Regions from separate parts of the Priestia sp. TSO9 genome, predicted to be linked through region 1. Evidence: a T-box and tRNA genes for the amino acid it is inferred to sense, from the RefSeq annotation. Region 1 holds a T-box; the other holds one or more tRNA genes.
The links. The T-box of region 1 lies ahead of serS (serine--tRNA ligase). A T-box ahead of a tRNA ligase gene usually reads a tRNA of that ligase, here a tRNA-Ser.
Positions count from the first base shown of each region.

Region 2: it has a tRNA-Ser gene. The T-box ahead of serS (serine--tRNA ligase) is inferred to sense a tRNA for this amino acid. The anticodon was not compared.

Region 1 covers NZ_JAJEKD010000001.1:2,837-7,987, forward strand. Annotated here, with positions in the region: gene LJC66_RS00020 (serine hydrolase) at 15-1,370, shown strand; gene pdxS (pyridoxal 5'-phosphate synthase lyase subunit PdxS) at 1,560-2,447, shown strand; gene pdxT (pyridoxal 5'-phosphate synthase glutaminase subunit PdxT) at 2,469-3,056, shown strand; T-box leader at 3,114-3,326, shown strand; gene serS (serine--tRNA ligase) at 3,379-4,656, shown strand; tRNA gene LJC66_RS00040 (tRNA-Ser) at 4,769-4,861, shown strand; gene LJC66_RS00045 (deoxynucleoside kinase) at 4,982-5,151, opposite strand, start outside.
Region 2 covers NZ_JAJEKD010000015.1:1,497,556-1,502,706, reverse strand. Annotated here, with positions in the region: gene LJC66_RS22975 (MFS transporter) at 1-378, shown strand, start outside; gene LJC66_RS22970 (DUF1189 domain-containing protein) at 666-1,457, opposite strand; gene LJC66_RS27870 (hypothetical protein) at 1,572-1,703, shown strand; gene LJC66_RS22965 (DUF456 domain-containing protein) at 1,789-2,274, shown strand; tRNA gene LJC66_RS22960 (tRNA-Asn) at 2,337-2,411, shown strand; tRNA gene LJC66_RS22955 (tRNA-Met) at 2,413-2,486, shown strand; tRNA gene LJC66_RS22950 (tRNA-Asn) at 2,527-2,601, shown strand; tRNA gene LJC66_RS22945 (tRNA-Ile) at 2,605-2,681, shown strand; tRNA gene LJC66_RS22940 (tRNA-Ser) at 2,693-2,785, shown strand; gene sodA (superoxide dismutase) at 2,983-3,591, shown strand; gene LJC66_RS22930 (MFS transporter) at 3,721-4,998, shown strand.

The DNA of each region.
Region 1 (5,151 bases):
TTGGAGGGTATAGAGTGAGAAACGCAGTACAGAAACAATTAATTTGTGTCATTGCTGTTATGTTAATGGCCAGCGTATTTTTTGTCTCTACACAAGCATCAGCTGCTTCTAAAACAGATGATATTGGTGTTGAAGCAGATGCAGCCATTTTAGTAGAGGCAAGTACGGGGAAAGTGCTATACGGGAAAAATACGGATGCTTTATTAGGTATTGCAAGCATGACAAAAATGATGACGGAATACCTAGTATTAGAATCCATAAAAGATAAGAAATTATCTTGGGATCAACGTGTGCCAGTTAGTAAATATGCAGCTAAAATTTCTCAGGATTATGGATTATCAAATGTACCGTTAATCGAAAACCAAAAATACACGGTGAAAGAATTATATGATGCCATGGCTATTTATTCAGCTAATGGAGCAGCCATTGCTTTAGCTGAAGCTGTCAGTGGTTCTGAAGAAGGTTTTATTAAGTTAATGAATGAAACGGCACAAAGATTAAATATGGGTGAATCAAAATTTGTCAATTCTACAGGTCTTTCTAATTCATTGCTAAAAGGAATGTATCCAAAAGGAACAAAGGAAGAAGATGAGAATCTTCTATCGGCTCGGGCAGTTGGTACCCTTGCTTACCATTTAATTCATGATTATCCAGAATCTTTGGAAGTAGCTAAAACTCCTTCTAAGATGTTTAGACAAGGGCAACAAGGCGAAACAAAAATGAACAATTGGAATAAGATGCTCCCAGGTTTTTCAACTGCCTACAGCGGCGTAGACGGCTTAAAAACTGGTCATACAGATTTTGCAGGTCAATGTTTCACTGGGACTGCAGAGCGTAACGGGGTAAGATACATAACAGTTGTAATGAATGCTAAGGAAAACGGCAAGTCTACGGAAGCTGCTCGTTTTTCTCAAACGAAAAAGATATTAGATTATGCTTTTAGTCATTTTCAGTTAAAAGAAGTAGTGCCTGCTAACGGCCAGATTAAAGGGCATGAAACAATTGATGTTGCTAAAGGGAAATCAAAAGAAGCTTCCGTTTCTCCAAAGAATTCGGTAAAGATTATTACCGAAAAAGGTCAAAAAGATCATACTAAAATCAACTTTAAGTTAAACGATAAAGTTGTGAAGGATCAGAAAGTTGTAGCTCCTATTAAAAAAGGAGAAACAGTTGCTTATGTGAGTGCAACAAACAGTAATCTTAAAGATCTAGGCTATGTAGGAGGTCAAACTACAGATAGCATGACGCCGGTTGTGACAAACGAATCCGTTGAAAAAGCTGGATGGTTCTCTCTCGCTATCCGCAGTATTGGTAACTTCTTCAGCGATATTTGGATGAATGCTGCAAATACAGTGAATAATTGGTTTTAATGATAACTCAAGAGAAAGAAGAGATACTACAAGAGAGTATCTCTTTTTTTATTTTTAGATTTGTTTGTATATAATCTATAAATTAGATAGGAATTTTCCGAAAAATGCGGTAAAATAGACACTAAGTTTTGAATTTTGTATATACACTAAAAATTATTGTGAAACACTTGATACAGGAGGAAGACAAACATGAATAACATTACAGGTACTGATCGTGTAAAACGAGGAATGGCGGAAATGCAAAAAGGTGGCGTTATCATGGACGTGATCAATGCAGAGCAAGCAAAAATTGCAGAAGCAGCAGGTGCTGTTGCCGTTATGGCATTAGAGCGTGTTCCAGCTGATATCCGTGCAGCAGGCGGCGTGTCTCGTATGGCAGACCCAACAATTGTTGAAGAAGTGATGAATGCTGTGTCCATTCCAGTTATGGCAAAAGCTCGTATTGGCCATATTGTTGAAGCACGCGTGCTAGAAGCGATGGGTGTAGACTACATCGATGAAAGTGAAGTGTTGACTCCAGCTGATGAGGAGTTTCATTTAAATAAAAATACATTTACGGTTCCATTTGTGTGCGGTTGCCGTGATCTTGGCGAAGCATCTCGTCGTATTGCTGAAGGAGCTGCAATGCTTCGTACAAAGGGCGAACCAGGGACAGGAAACATCGTGGAAGCAGTGCGTCATATGCGTCAAGTAAATGCTCAAGTACGTAAAGTTGTAGGCATGGACGAAGATGAGTTAATGACAGAAGCTAAGCTATTAGGCGCACCTTATGAGTTATTACTGCAAATTAAACGTGAAGGTCGTTTACCAGTTGTAAACTTTGCAGCAGGCGGTGTAGCAACACCAGCAGATGCAGCGTTAATGATGCAGCTTGGAGCAGACGGCGTGTTCGTTGGATCAGGAATCTTTAAATCAGACAACCCTGAAAAATTTGCTCGAGCAATTGTTGAGGCAACAACACATTATCAAGACTATGAGCTTATTGCAAACTTATCAAAAGGATTAGGAAGTGCAATGAAAGGGATTGAAATTTCATCATTATTACCAGAAAACCGCATGCAAGAGCGTGGATGGTAATTTAAAGGGAGTTTTGACAAAATGGTAAAAGTAGGCGTGTTAGGATTACAAGGTGCCTTTCGCGAGCATGCACAAGCATTAGAAGCAGCAGGCGCTGAAGCCATTATCATAAAAAAAGTTGAACAGCTAGACGAAATAGATGGTTTAATCCTACCGGGCGGCGAAAGCACAGCGATGCGTCGTCTGATTGACAAATATGACTTTATGGAACCTCTTCGCCAGTTTGCACAAGCAGGTAAACCAGTATTTGGTACGTGTGCGGGTTTAATTTTACTCGCAGGACAAGTTGTTGACCGTGAAGAGCCCCATTTAGGTGTTATGGATATTACGGTAGCTCGAAACTCGTTTGGGCGTCAACGGGATAGCTTTGAAGCTGCCCTAAATATTAAAGATATCGGTGAAGATTTTATAGGCGTATTTATCCGTGCTCCGCATATTGTAGAAGTAGGAGAAAACGTTGAAGTCTTAGCCATGCATAACGACCGAATCGTTGCAGCAAGACAAGGTCAATTCTTGGGATGTTCGTTTCATCCAGAATTAACAGATGATGCTCGCATGGCGCAGTATTTTGTAGCAATGGTTGAAGAAGCTTCAAAAAAACCTGTATAAATGAATTGCATCTTGTACAGACTTGTAGTACATTATGATTAATAAAAATGATATTGGTATAAAGCGTTGATAGGAAATAGTAATAAGATTTTTGATTTCAAGAGAGTCGATGGCTGGTGTGAATCGATAATCAATTCTTATGAATCCGTCCTGGAGCAAGCTGTCGAAAAAGTAGTAGGCAGTTTCGGTTCATCCGTTATCTGGTTTAAGAGGAAGGCTTATTTTAGCTTTCAATTAGGGTGGCAACGCGGGTAAACTCTCGTCCCTTTCATGGGGATGAGAGTTTTTATTTTGCCCTTTTATACTAAAGGAGGTACTAAGTATGTTAGATTTAAAATTTTTACGTGCTAATTTTAATGAAGTAAAAGAAAAGCTCAAGTTTCGTGGTGAGGACTTAACGGACTTAGGTCGCTTTGAAGATTTAGATGCAAAACGCCGTGAGCTAATTGCTCAAACAGAAGAGTTAAAAAGCAAGCGAAATGAAGTATCACAGCAAATTGCACAATTGAAGCGTGAAAAACAAGATGCTGATCACTTAATCGTTGAAATGCGTGAAGTAGGAGACCGCGTAAAGCAATTCGATGAAGAGCTTCGCAGCGTTGAAGAAGAATTAGAACGATTGCTGCTTTCAATTCCTAACGTTCCACATGAAAGTACGCCTGTAGGTGAAACTGAAGATGATAATGTAGAAGTTCGCAAATGGGGAGAAATTAAACAATTTGATTTTGAACCAAAACCGCATTGGGATTTAGGAACAGATTTAAATATTTTAGATTTTGAAAGAGCTTCGAAAGTAACGGGAAGCCGCTTTGTATTTTATAAAGGGCTAGGTGCAAGATTAGAACGCGCCCTTATTAACTTTATGATGGATTTACATATGGATGAGCATGGTTATGAAGAAATCCTTCCTCCATATATGGTAAATCGTACAAGCATGACGGGAACAGGGCAGCTTCCTAAATTTGAAGAAGATGCCTTCAAGATTAAAGAAGAAGATTATTTCTTAATTCCTACAGCTGAAGTACCAGTTACAAATTTGCATCGTGATGAAATTTTAAGCGGAGATCAGCTTCCAATTGCTTATACAGCGTATAGTGCTTGCTTCCGCTCAGAAGCAGGCTCTGCAGGAAGAGATACACGTGGTCTTATTCGTCAGCATCAGTTTAATAAAGTAGAACTCGTTCGCTTTGTTAAGCCAGAAGATTCTTATGATGAATTAGAAAAATTAACGGGCCATGCTGAAAAGGTTCTTCAACTATTAGGTTTACCTTACCGAGTTCTAAGCATGTGTACAGCTGACCTAGGTTTCACAGCAGCCAAAAAGTATGATATTGAAGTTTGGATTCCAAGTTATGAAACGTATCGTGAAATTTCTTCTTGTTCAAACTTTGAAAGCTTCCAAGCTCGCCGTGCTAATATTCGCTTCCGCCGTGATACAAAAGCAAAACCAGAGCATGTTCATACACTAAACGGCTCTGGCTTAGCAATTGGTCGTACGGTAGCTGCAATTTTAGAAAACTACCAGCAGGAAGATGGATCAATTCAAATTCCAGAAGTGCTGCGTCCTTATATGGGAAATAAAGAATTTATTTCTAAATAAAAAATAGAAGATGTTCATTAAGAATTAATTCTTAATGAACATCTTTTTTAAAAAAATCAATAAAAGAGTTGACTTCATTATTTTTATATGATAAATTAATACTTGTCGATACGGAGGAATACCCAAGTCCGGCTGAAGGGATCGGTCTTGAAAACCGACAGGGGTGTTAAAGCCCGCGGGGGTTCGAATCCCTCTTCCTCCGCCATATTTGACTTATAATGCAATTAACATAGCGCGATAAATTGGAGATTGGAAAACCGTTACTTATAAGTAACGGTTTTTTATTTGTTAAAAATGCCGCTTTAATAGATAAAGCGGCATTTTTTTATAGATGACGGCGTTTTAGCTTTTCATTATGTTGTAAAAAGCGAGCCACTTTTTCAACAATTGATTCAATTGAATCAGGATCCTTGATAAGGTCGTATTCTCTAATATCTAAACGAAGAATAGGGCAAGCCGTAAAGTTATTAATCCAGTCTTCGTATCGGGCGTGCA
Region 2 (5,151 bases), on a different contig from region 1:
ATGAAAAAATTAATGATAGTAGGGATAACTCTTTTATTCCTGATGTTTGGAGTATTAACGATTATTTATACGCTTCCTGTGCTGATGTTTTGTTTGACAGTCGCCTTTGGCGGCTTAGGATTTGTTCTTCCGTGTATTAATATGATGATTACTTCAGCGGCTTCAGACGAAGAAAGAGGGTTTATTGTATCCATTTATGGAACGGTGAGATTTTTAGGGGTAGCGTTGGGACCTGTTGTTTTTGAAGTATGGATGCATACTGAAAGGCTGATGTTTGTTTACAGCTTTATTCTGCTCACAGCAGGAGGTTTATGGGTTTTGTATCAGTTGAAAATTCTTCCTTGTGCAATGGGAAGAAGAAAAGTTGTACCGAAATAAAGAGGCTGAGACTTAACTACATCACGCCAATCCAAAGGCGAGCAAATGAAATAAATGATTTAGTATGGATCGTTGTTGATATCGCTGTTGATTTCTGTGCCAGACGTCGCTTTCCACGGGCGGTGATCTTCCTCGTCGCATACGCTCCTGCTGGGTCTTACCTGTTCCGTTTCCCCCTCAGGAGCCTGTGGTTTTTTCAAAAATCACCATATATAAGCAGCCGCATACATGAAAACTGCGTTCACCATATCAATAAAAAAATCCGATCGAGTTGGATTTTCTATCAACTAAAATACGTGGGTCCCAGCATCTTTATTAGGTTTTACCTTTTTTCTTATAGGAACCCTTGTGACGAGCAACAAGTAAATAAAGAATGTTCCTATCCAGTAAAGAGAGCTATGTGTTGCTAGAGACAAAGAAAAAGCTTCAAAAAGCGTATACAGCAGCGTGAAGGCTACCGTACTATAAGCGCTCAGTGCCCATAGCTGCTTGAAAGGAAGCTGCTTTTTAGCAATGAGTCCAATCAGTTTTCCAAGATAAGCAAGGCAGGTAATAGAAAGGAAGTTTAGTCCAGATGTTAATACGTACAGTAAAAGCATAGCGATAGGGACAAGTATGTATAAAGAAAATTTTTGTTCGTGCAGCAAGTTTAGCAGTTCATTTTTATCTTTATGATGCCAGTTTAGCAACTCATATGAATAAGTTTGTGTTTGTGAATTAGTCGTGATGTAAATTCCATCCTTTAAAAAACCAATGGCATGAGCAGGGGAATGAAACCGTTCAATAGACTGTGAGGGGTTTAAGATAAAAGCGGTACCGTTTACTTTTTTTGTGAAAGGTTGACTTGACGTAAGCTGTGAGTTTGAAATAGAAAAAGAAGAAACAGATTTCGGAAGATCTGTAGTAGCGATATGATAGCCGTTTACAATCGTCAAAGTCATAAAGAAAAATGTAGGCAGCAAAGAAATAAATGTTAAAAACAGCACAAAGCCAATTGTTTTATTCGTATGCTCAAAACGAAGCGACCTTATTTTTTTGAAGGAAGTAAAACTCCATGCCATCTTTTTCAGCATGCTCATTGTAAAGCCTCCTTTTAGTGAAGATTCTAATTATATCTTATTTTATAGCGAAAATTTAAGGTTTACAATAGATTTTAGAAATCGTTACCAATTACAATGATGCGGTGGAGCGTTTTGTCACAAGCACATCTTATGCGTGTATGTACAGGTTTTGCCGTCATTGTTTTTGGGGATATTACGGGCAGCTGGACCGTGCTGTTAATATTGCAGAGGTACACTCGAAAATCGTATTTGAAAGTAAAATAAAGGAAGGTCTAGTGGTGCAAGGTCTTTCTTTATAGGAGTGGTTATTGTATGATAAATAGTAATAATAAAAAGGATAGGTGCAGGCATGGCTATTTTATGTTGGGCATTAATTATCATTAGCTTTGTTGTATCGTTTGTTGGGTTGGTTTATCCCATCATTCCAAGCGTGCTATTTGTAGCTCTAGGATTTGTTATATACGGTTTATTTTATGATTTTAGCTCCTATAGCTGGTTATTTTGGGTGATACAAGGATTGTTAGTTGTCGCACTTTTTTTAGCAGACTATATAGCTAATATTATTGGTGTGAAAAAATTCGGAGGCACTAAAGCAGGTGTTTGGGGAAGTACAGTTGGGCTGCTTGTGGGTCCGTTTGTTATTCCGGGATTTGGAATTATTTTAGGTCCGTTTATCGGAGCGATTGTAGGAGAACTGATTGTTCATCGGACCACAATTAGTAACGCAGTAAAAATTGGAGTAGGTTCGGTTATTGGCTTTTTTAGTGGCGCTATTTCAAAAGGATTTATTCAACTTCTGATGATTGCCTATTTTTTATACGCTGTTTTAAAATAATATATTGACTTTAGGCTAGAAACATGTTAAATTTTTAATGTCGCTAGTAAATGTTATATTGTTCCACAGTAGCTCAGTGGTAGAGCTATCGGCTGTTAACCGATCGGTCGTAGGTTCGAGTCCTACCTGTGGAGCCATGGCGGTGTAGCTCAGCTGGCTAGAGCGTACGGTTCATACCCGTGAGGTCGGGGGTTCGATCCCCTCCGCCGCTATTTTCCAATTTACGTTTGTGACATACATAACTCATATTGTTCCACAGTAGCTCAGTGGTAGAGCTATCGGCTGTTAACCGATCGGTCGTAGGTTCGAGTCCTACCTGTGGAGCCATGTGGACCCTTAGCTCAGCTGGTTAGAGCAGACGGCTCATAACCGTCCGGTCGCAGGTTCGAGTCCTGCAGGGTCCACCATTTATAGGGTTGGAGGAATACCCAAGTCCGGCTGAAGGGATCGGTCTTGAAAACCGACAGGGGTGTTAAAGCCCGCGGGGGTTCGAATCCCTCTTCCTCCGCCATACTATTGTCTATTCAAAGCTTCTTTTGAGAAAAAGAAGCTTTTTTTATGTTTAAAAGAATAGCGAATGGGAATTAGGTAAATATAAATCATGGATTAGGAACTTTTTATTTGAAACAGTAGGGTAAATTTGCTAATCTAAACGTATATGGTGCTTTTGCGCCAAAATGCTTACATATTTTGAAGGAGGAATTATTCATGGCTTACACATTACCAGAACTACCTTATGCATACGATGCACTGGAACCACATATCGACAAAGAAACAATGAATATTCACCACACAAAACATCACAACACATATGTTACAAATCTAAACGCTGCTGTTGAAGGCAAAGCGGATCTAGAAAGCAAAAGTATTGAAGAGTTAATTTCAAATTTAGATGCTGTTCCTGAAGATATCCGTACAGCAGTACGCAATAACGGCGGCGGTCATGCGAACCACTCATTATTTTGGACAATCCTTTGCCCTAACGGCGGCGGTGCTCCAACTGGTGAATTAGCAGACGCTATCGCTAGCAAATTCGGAAGCTTTGATCAATTCAAAGAAGAATTTGCAAATGCAGCTAAAACTCGCTTCGGTTCTGGCTGGGCTTGGTTAGTTGTAAACAACGGTGAATTAGAAGTAACAAGCACACCAAACCAAGATAGCCCATTAATGGAAGGCAAAACGCCAATTCTTGGTCTAGACGTTTGGGAGCATGCTTACTACCTAAATTACCAAAACCGCCGTCCAGATTACATTTCAGCATTCTTTAATGTTGTAAAATGGGACGAAGTTGCTAAACGTTACGACGCTGCAAAATAAGCTGAAGACGTATTTAAGAGCCAGTAAAGTAATTATTACCTTTACTGGCTTTTTTGTTTTCCAATTCTTTTACATATCTCCTTTTCTTTTTCACACACTAGGTGTAGAAGAGAAAAGGAGTTTTTTGATATGCCTTTATTAAAAAAAGTAGTTGGAGATGTAGAAGTTAGTAAAGATTTACTTTTGCTTTTAATTATAGGCGGTCTTTATGCCTTGGCTATTTCAATTTCCAATTCGTTTGTTAACATTTATTTGTGGAAACAATCAGGCGAATTTTCGGATCTCGCTATTTATAATTTAGCGGTAGTGGTGCTTCAGCCGCTTACGTTTATTTTAGCAGGTAAATGGGCCAAACGAATTGACCGGGTTGTGGTTTTAAGGTTAGGTGTATCTTTTTTAGCTGTTTTTTATATCGCTGTATTAATCAGTGGAGCTAACGCAGCGGAGTATTTAGTATTGCTTGGTGGACTGCTGGGTATAGGATACGGCTTTTATTGGCTAGCTTTTAATGTGCTAACTTTTGAAATTACAGAACCTGATACAAGAGACTTTTTTAACGGATTTTTAGGGATTTTAAACTCTTTTGCAGGGATGATTGGTCCTTTAGGAGCGGGCTTCGTTATCTCCGCTTTGTATGAATCACTTGGGTATAAAATTGTGTTTGGTGTATCGTTGCTATTGTTTATCGGTGCCGTTGTGCTTAGTTTTTTTATTACAAGACGCGCAGCGGAAGGAGTATACAAATTTAAAGAAGTATGGGCTGAACGAAAAGTCAATAAAGACTGGAATCGAATATTGCAGGCTCATTTCTTTCAAGGGTTGCGTGAAGGTACGTTCATTTTTGTTGTATCCGTCATGGTGTTTATTACGACGGGAAGTGAATTAGCTTTAGGAACATATGGACTGGTGAATTCAGCGGTTGCGTTTGTAGGATACTATGTTGCCTCAAGGTTTATTAAGCAAAAAAATCGCCTTCGGTTTATCTTCACAGGAGGCCTCCTTCTCTATGGAGCAGTCTTTTTGCTTATCTTTAACTTATCGTATCCAAAGTTAATTATATATGCTGTTTGTATTGCCATTGCCTATCCTATTTTGTTGGTTCCATTTATTTCTCTAACATACGATGTGATTGGACGAGCAAAAGACGTTGTTTCAAAAAGAATTGAATACATTGTTGTCAGAGAAGTATTTCTGAATATCGGGCGCGTCGTTTCCATATCTTTATTTTTAATAGCTGTACTATTTTTTGATGAAGCAAAAAGTATTCCCATTTTATTAGCTATTGTTGGAGCAGGGCATACGATCATTTATTTTTGTGTGAGACATATCTCACAGCCTCTTCACAAAAAAGAAACGACTGTTACGCCTCCGGTATTAAATGAAGGAGACGGAGAGTCTCCAGCTTAGAGTGTTGTCAGCTCCTTCATTTGTACTATGGAAAATGCTGCGCTTTTCTTTTAGAATAAATACGTTGTGTAAATAGGCACCTGCCAGGTGTCTATTTATTTGCTAAATGGCTGATTTTATGGTGTTATGGTATATATGTTTTATAAAGTGTAG